Regions from separate parts of the Paenibacillus sp. JDR-2 genome, predicted to be linked through region 3. Evidence: predicted binding sites of a transcription regulator. Region 3 holds the regulator's gene; each other region holds the start of a gene.

Region 1 (3,283 bases), 3.5 Mb from region 3:
AATCTTATCCCCGTACATGATAACTCGGCCATCACTATTACGCGCAGCCCTGCCAATCGTCTGAATCAGAGAGCGTTCGGAACGAAGGAAGCCTTCTTTGTCCGCATCCAGTATGGAGACAAGCGATACCTCCGGTAAATCGAGACCTTCCCTTAGCAGGTTAATACCCACCAGCACATGGAACGTACCAAGGCGCAAATCCCGAAGAATCGCAATCCGTTCCAGTGTCTTGATATCAGAGTGCAGATAACGCACTTTAATGCCAATCTCTTTGAAATAATCCGTGAGATCCTCGGCCATCTTCTTCGTCAGCGTGGTGACAAGGACACGTTCATCCTTGGCTATCCGGTCTCGAATCTCGACTAGCAAATCATCGATTTGCCCTTTCGTCGGACGCACCTCAATAATCGGATCAAGCAGGCCTGTCGGACGGATAATCTGCTCAACCATCGTTGGACAGTGTTCCAGCTCATAAGGTCCAGGTGTCGCCGACACATAGATTTGCTGTTTGGATTTCCCCTCGAATTCCTCGAAGCGCAGCGGACGGTTATCGAGCGCGGACGGCAGACGGAAGCCGTGGTTCACGAGCATTTCCTTCCGCGCGCGGTCACCGTTGTACATAGCCCTAATCTGCGGCAGGGTAACGTGTGATTCGTCAATGACGATCAGCATATCGTCCGGAAAATAATCCATCAGGGTATACGGCGTTGCCCCGCGTTCCCGGAAGGTCAGCGGCCCCGAATAGTTCTCGATGCCAGAGCAGAAGCCCATCTCCGCCATCATCTCAAGGTCATAACGGGTACGCTGCTCCAGCCGTTGCGCCTCCAGCAGCTTACCTTCTTCCCGCAGCTCCGCAAGACGTTCCTCCAGCTCTCGCTCAATATTGCCAAGCGCAACCTTCATCGTTTCTTCATGGGTAACGAAGTGAGATGCCGGGAATATAGCAACATGATCGCGTTCGCTTACGATCTCGCCAGTAAGCACGTCGATTTCCGTAATCCGTTCAATCTCATCGCCAAACAACTCGACCCGGATCGCCCGTTCATTATTGGCCACCGGGAAAATCTCTACTATATCACCGCGTACGCGGAACGTACCACGGATAAAGTTAATGTCATTGCGCTGGTACTGAATATCCACAAGCTTATGAAGAATCGTATCTCGGGACTTCTCCATGCCTACCCGCAGCGACAGGACCAGACTGCCGTACTCGGAAGGCGAACCGAGGCCGTAAATACAGGATACGCTCGCTACGATAATGACGTCCCTGCGTTCGAACAATGAACTGGTCGCGGAGTGGCGCAGCTTGTCGATCTCATCATTAATGCTGGAATCCTTCTCAATGTAGGTGTCTGTAGACGGAATATAAGCCTCAGGCTGAAAATAGTCATAATAGCTGACAAAATAACTTACCGCATTGTCCGGAAAAAACTCCTTAAACTCGCTGCACAGTTGTGCCGCGAGCGTCTTGTTATGCGCAATGACCAGCGTTGGCCGGTTAAGCTCCGCTATCGTGTTGGCAATCGTATACGTCTTGCCCGTACCTGTCGCACCAAGCAGAGTCTGTTTGGCTTCTCCGTTATTCACGCCTTCAACAAGTTTCCTGATAGCTCCCGGCTGATCGCCCTGCGGCGTGTAGTCGGACTTTAATTGGAATAATTGCTCTGATATCTCATTCACTTGCGTCATCCACCCCGTTTCCCTTACTCATCAATCATTATAGTCAATATATATAAGCGTAAACGGCTTCTCCCTTCCTGGAACTTTGAAGAAGCAGCAACCGTCTCGCTTCGAAATCGTTAAGCATACAGCATATCCGAATGTGTGTTCCCCTCTATTATAGACGTCCGGAGAGGCTGATGCAAACATAAAATCAAAGGGCTTTCCCTAAGCAGCCGCCCAGGAAAAGCCCCGTTTCTATTTAAACATTCAAAGTACCCGGACGCTCTTCGTCTTCCGTATAAACGCGGCCGCTGCGCTTTGCCGTCCTTGCGCGGCGCAAAAGATCCATCAGCGTGGCTGGTTCTGCCGAAGCATAATAGGTCGCCCGCTCATCAGGAGATAAGATAACCCCGAGCTGATGATGCTCCCCTTCATAACGGGCCCGCTGAACAAACTTGATCTCGCCTTCTCTGTTCAGCACCTCCAGCTTGTACATCGCCGAGTTGTTCTGCAGCGCCTCATGAAGATCTTCTTTCGTGTACACCCTGGCGCCATTCACCTTCGAAATAATCTCGCCGGCATACAGCTTCATCGCCTCAGCCGGCGTACCCGGCACGATACCCAGAATACGCAAGCCGCGCTGATCATTCACGTACAGCGGGCTTTGCGTGGACTCCACCGCACGGCTGCGCCAGATGATCGCTTCGTGCAGCAGCAGCGAACATAAGGCAGCTACCGGCAGCAGAGCCGGCTGCCACCAAGCGAGAAGCGCCGCGCCGGTCAGCAGCAGGCTGTACCACATGAGCCCTTTTGCCGCATGTCGCGCTTTGGCCTCAGGCAGCATCGCGCGCGTCATCTCGCTGAAACCGATAATCATCGGCAAAGCCACAACCGTCCAGCCTTGCGTCCAGTCGCCGCCGAATAAAGGCGTCCAAGGCAGATCAACAACCGATGTTCCTCCGGCTGCCGGTACAAGAAGCAGCATCGGAACCGGCCAGAAGCCCTGCAGCATATAGCCTCCCACAAGCTTCCCCCGCTTCCCTTCCAGGAAGAGCGGAGTTGCAAGCTTGTTCCCCTGTCTCCTGACAAGGAAAGCTTCTACCAGATGGAGCAGCGCTACCAATACGAAAACCCCCGGCATATCGAGTCCGGCTAGCGAATTCGCCGCGTCTCCAAGCCATCCGTCACTATTTTCGAGCGAAGTAAAACCAACGATCCATTGCAGAAGCGCCAGTGCTCCCGCTCCGTAGGCAAAGCACAGATAGCGGATTCGGAACAAAAGCAGCACAACCGCCGAACCCCATAGCCATAAGACAGCGTCGCCGGTTAAGGTTATGCCGATAAAGGCGCCGGCAACGGAGGCAAGCACCCCGGCTGCAAGCCCGGCCAGCATCGCTTTGGCCACCAATCGCGGCCAGATGTGCAGCCTTACGGCAAACATCCGTCTTTCCAGACTGATCTGTCTCGTATACTGAAGAATAATAAATAATACCGCAATATAATAAAAAGGCTGCGCCAGCAAATGTACAAACGCCTTGCCGAACTGTTCTAGTAAAGCATTGGCTGCATCCAATCGCCACACTCCCATCCTGATCCAAAATAAAAGGCTGACTCCGCTTAA
Region 2 (3,283 bases), 820 kb from region 3:
GAAGGCAGCGTAATGGCGGCGAGCAAATGGGGCAAATGGAAAACAGCCGTACAAATTACGATGATCATTTCGCTTCTGCTCAACAACTTCCCGTTTACGTTTATCGATTTTCCGTTTGACGATATCGTAAGCTGGATTGCCGTTATTATTACGGTATATTCCGGATTCGACTATTTCTTCAAAAACAAACATTTGATTCCTGTGCAATAATCAGGATCATATAAGTAACAATAAAGCATCTTTCCATTCGCGGAGAGGTGCTTTTGCTTCCTAATGCTGCAGGATTCGAAGGGGGAAATCGTATGAAAGCTGAAATTATCGCAGTGGGTACCGAGCTTTTGCTCGGTCAAATCGTCAATACAAACGCACAATTCTTGTCCGGAAAGCTTGCATCGCTTGGCATTGATGTTTACTTCCAGACGGTTGTCGGCGATAATCCGAACCGGATCCGCCAAGCCGTCGAGATTGCCCGCCAGCGTGCCGACCTGCTTGTATTTACCGGCGGGCTTGGTCCTACACAGGATGATCTGACGAAGGATGTTCTCGCGGCCTATCTAAACCGCAGCCTTTCCCTCCATCAGCCGTCCATGGATAAAATCGAGCAGATGTTCAGCTCCCGCGGCATCCATATGGTAGAGAGCAACCGCAGACAAGCGCTGATGATTGACGGAAGCGCTCCGATTGATAATGAAGCCGGTCTTGCCGTCGGCAACGGTCTGTCCGAAGACGGGACGCATTATTTGCTGCTGCCTGGACCTCCGCGCGAGATGAAGCCGATGATGGAGGGGCCGGCGTCGGAATGGCTGAGGTCTATTCTGGGAGCGGAAGAACCGCTCTATTCGAGATTGCTTATGTTTGCCGGGATCGGAGAATCGACGCTTGAAGCCAAGCTGATTGATCTGATCGAAGCGCAATCGGATCCTACTATTGCGCCTTATGCGAAGGAAGGCGAGGTCGCCATTCGAGTATCGACCAAAGCGGCGAACGAAACCGATGCAGCAGTCAAGCTGGATCAAACCGTCGATGCGATCAAGCAACGGGTGGGCGAGCACTTATTCGCGCAGGACGAGATTACTCTGGAAGAACAGGTTGTGCAGCTGCTTCGAACATCGAGAAGAAAGCTTTCGACTGCCGAAAGCATCAGTGGCGGCTTGCTTGCAGAGCTTATTACCGGCATTCCCGGCAGCAGCGGCGAATATTCCGGCGGCGTTGTTACTTATACGAACGAGATGAAGCATAAGCTGCTTGGCATTCCGATGGCCCAGCTTGAAGGAGACGGGGCGCCGGGAGCGATCAGCGAGTCGACGGCGGCGATGATGGCCGAACGCGCCATGCAGATCGGAGATTCCGATTTTGGCGTTTCCTTGACGGGAGTAGCCGGTCCGGCACAGGCGGAAGGCAAGCCTGTTGGTCTTGTCTATTATGCGGTAGCGGAGAGAGGGAAGGCGACATCGGTATTTACCGGTCATTTCTCCGGTACACGTGCCATTATCCGGATTCGCGCGGTAAAGGCGGCCTTATACCAATTGTGGCTGAAGCTGCGCGAACAATAATTTGTCGGATTAACCCGAAAAATACTTGCCTGTTTGTACCATTTCCGCTATAATTGGTCTCATGCGGAAGAACCGTGGCGAAGATTACTTTGCTGCGGTTTTTTTATGTCCATTTTTTAGATTCATGACGAATCGCGCATTGCTGTCCAAGTTGGCAAAAGCCGTTTCGCCATGCGTCTGGAAAGGGCGTGGAAATAAAAAGACGAATGTATGTTCGAAAAAAAGCTTGGCAATTGATCAGAAAAAAGGTATCATACAATTATAAATAACGAAGGATGTGAGTAGCTTGTCGGATCGTCGTGCTGCTTTGGAGATGGCTTTACGTCAAATTGAGAAGCAATTTGGTAAAGGCTCCATCATGAAATTAGGGGAATCCACACATATGCAAGTTGAAACCGTACCAAGCGGTTCAATTGCTTTAGATATTGCTCTTGGAATCGGCGGTTTGCCAAGAGGCCGTATTATTGAATGTTATGGACCGGAATCTTCCGGTAAAACAACCGTTGCGCTTCACGCTATTGCAGAAGTACAACGGATCGGCGGACAAGCTGCATTTATCGATGCGGAGCATGCGCTTGATCCATTGTACGCGAGCAAGTTGGGCGTAAATATCGATGAGCTGCTGTTGTCGCAGCCGGATACTGGCGAACAGGCGCTTGAGATCGCAGAAGCGCTTGTACGCAGCGGCGCGGTTGATATTATCGTTATCGACTCGGTAGCAGCACTTGTACCGAAAGCAGAGATCGAAGGCGATATGGGGGATTCCCATGTTGGTCTACAGGCACGCCTGATGTCGCAAGCTCTGCGTAAGCTGGGTGGCGCGATCAGCAAGTCGAAGACAATCGCCATCTTTATTAACCAATTGCGCGAGAAAGTCGGCGTCATGTTCGGTAACCCGGAGACTACGCCTGGCGGCCGTGCATTGAAGTTCTATTCCAGCGTGCGTTTGGAAGTACGCCGGATTGAGACGATCAAGCAAGGCAACGATATGGTTGGTAACCGTACGCGGATTAAAGTCGTGAAGAACAAAGTAGCTCCTCCGTTCAAGCAAGCGGAGATTGATATCATGTACGGCGAAGGCATTTCGAGAGAAGGCAGCCTCGTAGATATTGGCGTAGAGATGGATATCGTTCAGAAGAGCGGAGCTTGGTTCTCCTACAATGGCGACCGTCTTGGTCAAGGCCGCGAGAATGCCAAGCAGTTCCTGAAGGATCATCCGGAGGTGGCTGCCGTTATCGAGAAACAAATCCGCGAACAAAGCAACTTGTCCGCTTCCGCGCAACAAGCAGACTTCTCGAAAGACGATGACGATGATTTTGATGAGTCGGAGCTTGACGATTAATAATTCAACTTTCGCAGCTGCGAATCCGTGCTGTGAATGAGTAAAAAGGTAAGGAGCAGAGCCGTCCCTTCGAGGGCGGCCCTGCTCCTTTTTTGCCATAACGAACGGAGTGAGTCCTGAATGATTATCGAGATTTCAGCGGTCGAGCAGGACCGCAAGGAACGAAAGCGTTACAACATCTACACGGATGGCTTGGAAAAGCCGTTATTCTCGGTACACGAGGATTTATTAATTAAGCACCGTTTATTGAAGGGCAATTCGCTCACAACGGAGGAAATTGCTGAGATAACGGAGGAAGATGGACGTTACAGGGCTTATGCGCTCGCTATTTACTATTTGGGTTTCAAAGCGAGGACACGCAAACAAATTGAGCAATATTTGGCACGCA
Region 3 (3,283 bases):
TTCTTCAAGCTGCTCCGGATCAACACCGGCAGCTTCCGCACCGGCTTGGCATGTTGCTTCAAATGCTTCTTTTACGCTGCGGTCATCCCACAACAGCGTATCGTCAAGATCAAATAGAACGGCTTGCTTCCCCATAATTCGCATAACTCTCCTACTCTGTTTCTATTTTTGTTCAAAAGGCAAATTGTGTGTTTTGGCGAAATCCTGCAGTCTGCTGCTGATCTCATCCGTAGGATAACGGTTGAGAAGCCGCGAGAATACCCAGTTTGCGCCTTTTTGCTGCATGATAACTACAGCACCGCTCTGAACGCTGATGCCTTTAATGTTGGATACATGCAGCTGCTTGTCCCCCGTCATTTTACGGGTTTGGATATAATCCTTGCCGATTGAAATGTAAGGACGGCGCAAGAAGAAAATAAGCGCCAGGAAAATGTAGCAGCCGATCGTTACCCAGAACATAGACGAAGGTTCAAAGGATGGATCCGTCGTAACGAAAACCGTATACATACTGATCAACAAAATGAGCACAATCGGGAATATGTAGTTGCGACCGGTAAAACGGTCTACCTTGGGTGCTGATGAAGTGCCAATCTGCGATGCTCCGTGCTTTTTACGCGCTTTGTTAATTTGGTTCGTATTTTTGCGCACTTTGCGCTCCCACGTGCGTGACAAGCTTATTCCTCCTATTGTATATTGCAGGCGCCGTTCATGGAACGACGCCAACGCTAGTTATATAGTTGTAAAACCTAATTAATGAGCAACATCGTTTGGATCGCCGTCTACAATCTCAATTGAATCCAACTGCTGGCGGAAATTCCTTTTGAAATTCTCCAAATATTTCTGACGCAATACGGCACGTTCCGCAATTTCCTCTTCAGTCAAACCTACCGTTTTATTTTTACGGGATAATTCATTAATTCGCGCGATGACTTCTTCCACTGCCTTCACCTCATTTGCTTATTACTCATCCTTCTTACCTATTTTGACTTTTAACGCGAGCAATTGTCAAGGCAATGATGGAAGAATGATAAAAGGACAGGTAATTTCGAACATCCTGTGTCCGAATTACCTGTCCTTTCGATTATTTAGACTATTGAGGAATAATTAATACCTGTCCTGGCCGAAGCTCTACCGAGCTTAATTGGTTACGTTCCTTAATCTTGTATATGTACTGTCTAATGTCCTTGGAACCCTCAGTAAAACGATCTGCAATTCCCCACAACGTATCCCCCGCCGTAACAATTACCGTCTGCTCATTAGCTGCAGCCTCTTGAATATGATTGGACGATGCATTTGTACGCATCATGAGGAAGCTGGTAAAAAGAAGAATGAACACTGCAGCACAAACAATAAGTTTAAAAGCATGACGCTGAATTTGTTGACCCCGCAGTATGAACGATTTAGCGGCTTCTTCCTTATGGATACTTTTATAAAAAGACGGATTCATGATCATTATTATCGCTCCCCGAACGTTTGTTCTGTTTTCTTATGCCCCAAGAATAACACGAACAAATGTTTGCAGTCAATAAAAAATGCGAACTTTTGTTTTTAAGAACTTATGTTTGTACGAACTCCGGTTCTATGCTATAATTTTCTTCAAATATTATATTGGAGTGATTCACGTGTCTAAGATTTCGAACCGCCAACAGTCGATTCTTGAATTTATTAAGAATGAGGTTCGGGACAAAGGATATCCGCCATCTGTTCGCGAAATCGGCGAAGCGGTTGGCCTGGCGTCAAGCTCCACCGTTCACGGCCATCTGGATCGGCTAGAGAAGAAAGGCCTGATCAGACGAGATCCAACGAAACCTCGGGCGATCGAAATTTTGGATCAAGACGGTGTTGACGGCATTATCCTCCCCGCTGTGGCTCAAGTGCCAATCGTCGGCAAAGTAACGGCAGGCGTGCCGATTACGGCGACTGAGAATATTGAAGAGTACTTCCCGTTATCCGCACATTTCGTAGGCGACGATGAAGTATTCATCCTGAATGTCATGGGCGACAGCATGATTGAAGCCGGCATACATAACGGCGACTATGTTATTGTCCGCCAGCAGCAGACCGCCAACAACGGCGATATCGTAGTAGCCATGACGGAAGATGACGAAGCGACGGTTAAGACCTTCTACAAAGAGAAGGATCATATCCGCCTCCAGCCTGAGAACTCTACAATGGAGCCGATCCGTTTGAACAATGTGACCATTCTTGGTAAAGTAGTTGGCTTGTTCCGTGACTTCCACTAATCTTTTTAGCATAAAAGAGGCTGTTCCCCCTAATCCGATTTCAAATTCGGTTAGGGAGAACAGCCTCTTTTTATTTTCCTGATTATGGTATTATCATATGACTTAATCTTTTTGTCATGAGGTGGTTAAGAGTGAAGAAGAAATTAACGAGATCCTTATTCGATAAATCCATATCCGGAGTTTGCGGTGGAATTGCCGAATACTTCAATCTTTCCTCCTTGTTTGTAAGACTGCTGTTCCTCCTCTTTATCCCCTGCAATCTTATCGTGTACATCATTCTTGCGAACGTTATTCCCGCCAGCCCGCCATCGTTGATTAGGAGATAGAAAAAAATCCCCGGACGCTTAGAGCGCCAAGGGATTTCCTTCCTAGTACAGCGTCAGATACTGATCGCGTTCCCATTGATGAACTTGTGTTTTGTACATGTCCCATTCAATTTCTTTCAGCTCATAGAAGTGAGCCAGAGCGTGTTCGCCCAGTGCATCGCAGATAACGTCGCTGCGTAGCATTTCGTCGAGCGCTTCCTTCAGATCGGAAGGAAGGCTTGGCACGCCGGATTCCAAACGCTCTTCTTCCGTCATGATGTAGATGTTGCGATCTACAGGCGCCGGAAGCGCCGTTTTGTTCTTGATGCCGTCAAGGCCGGCTTTCAGCATTACGGCAAGAGCCAAATAAGGGTTAGCTGCCGGATCCGGGTTTCGAACCTCGATACGCGTGCTAAGACCACGGGATGCCGGGATACGGATCATTGGCGAACGGTTGCTCGCCGACCAAGCTACGTAGCAAGGTGCTTCATAACCTGGAACCATTCGTTTGTACGAGTTGATTGTAGGGTTCGTAATAGCCGCCATCGCACGAGCATGCTCGAGAATACCCGCCATGTAGTAACGTGCGGTTTGGCTAAGACCCAAACGATCCTTCTCTTCATAGAATACGTTAGTGCTGCCTTGGAAGAGCGATTGGTGACAGTGCATACCCGAACCGTTTACCCCAAATAGCGGTTTCGGCATGAAGGTAGCATGGAGGCCATGCTGTCTAGC

Evidence for each region. Region 3 encodes LexA, which represses DNA repair genes until DNA is damaged. Its sites were predicted from a motif close to CGAACATATGTTCG; they were not measured.
Region 1: uvrB (excinuclease ABC subunit UvrB) is a predicted target of LexA. The motif match lies at 1,818-1,831, and genes of this name have one in related genera.
Region 2: recA (recombinase RecA) is a predicted target of LexA. The motif match lies at 1,757-1,770, and genes of this name have one in related genera.

What each region holds. Positions count from the first base shown of each region.
Region 1 covers NC_012914.1:6,563,752-6,567,034, forward strand. Annotated here, with positions in the region: gene uvrB (excinuclease ABC subunit UvrB) at 1-1,689, opposite strand, end outside; gene PJDR2_RS28835 (PDZ domain-containing protein) at 1,922-3,235, opposite strand.
Region 2 covers NC_012914.1:3,856,792-3,860,074, reverse strand. Annotated here, with positions in the region: gene pgsA (CDP-diacylglycerol--glycerol-3-phosphate 3-phosphatidyltransferase) at 1-210, shown strand, start outside; gene PJDR2_RS17050 (competence/damage-inducible protein A) at 303-1,553, shown strand; gene recA (recombinase RecA) at 1,840-2,895, shown strand; gene PJDR2_RS17040 (regulatory protein RecX) at 3,016-3,283, shown strand, end outside.
Region 3 covers NC_012914.1:3,037,903-3,041,185, reverse strand. Annotated here, with positions in the region: gene PJDR2_RS13315 (HAD family hydrolase) at 1-135, opposite strand, end outside; gene PJDR2_RS13310 (hypothetical protein) at 163-672, opposite strand; gene PJDR2_RS13305 (DUF896 domain-containing protein) at 751-939, opposite strand; gene PJDR2_RS13300 (LysM peptidoglycan-binding domain-containing protein) at 1,091-1,453, opposite strand; gene lexA (transcriptional repressor LexA) at 1,623-2,243, shown strand; gene PJDR2_RS32460 (PspC domain-containing protein) at 2,360-2,569, shown strand; gene glnA (type I glutamate--ammonia ligase) at 2,612-3,283, opposite strand, start outside.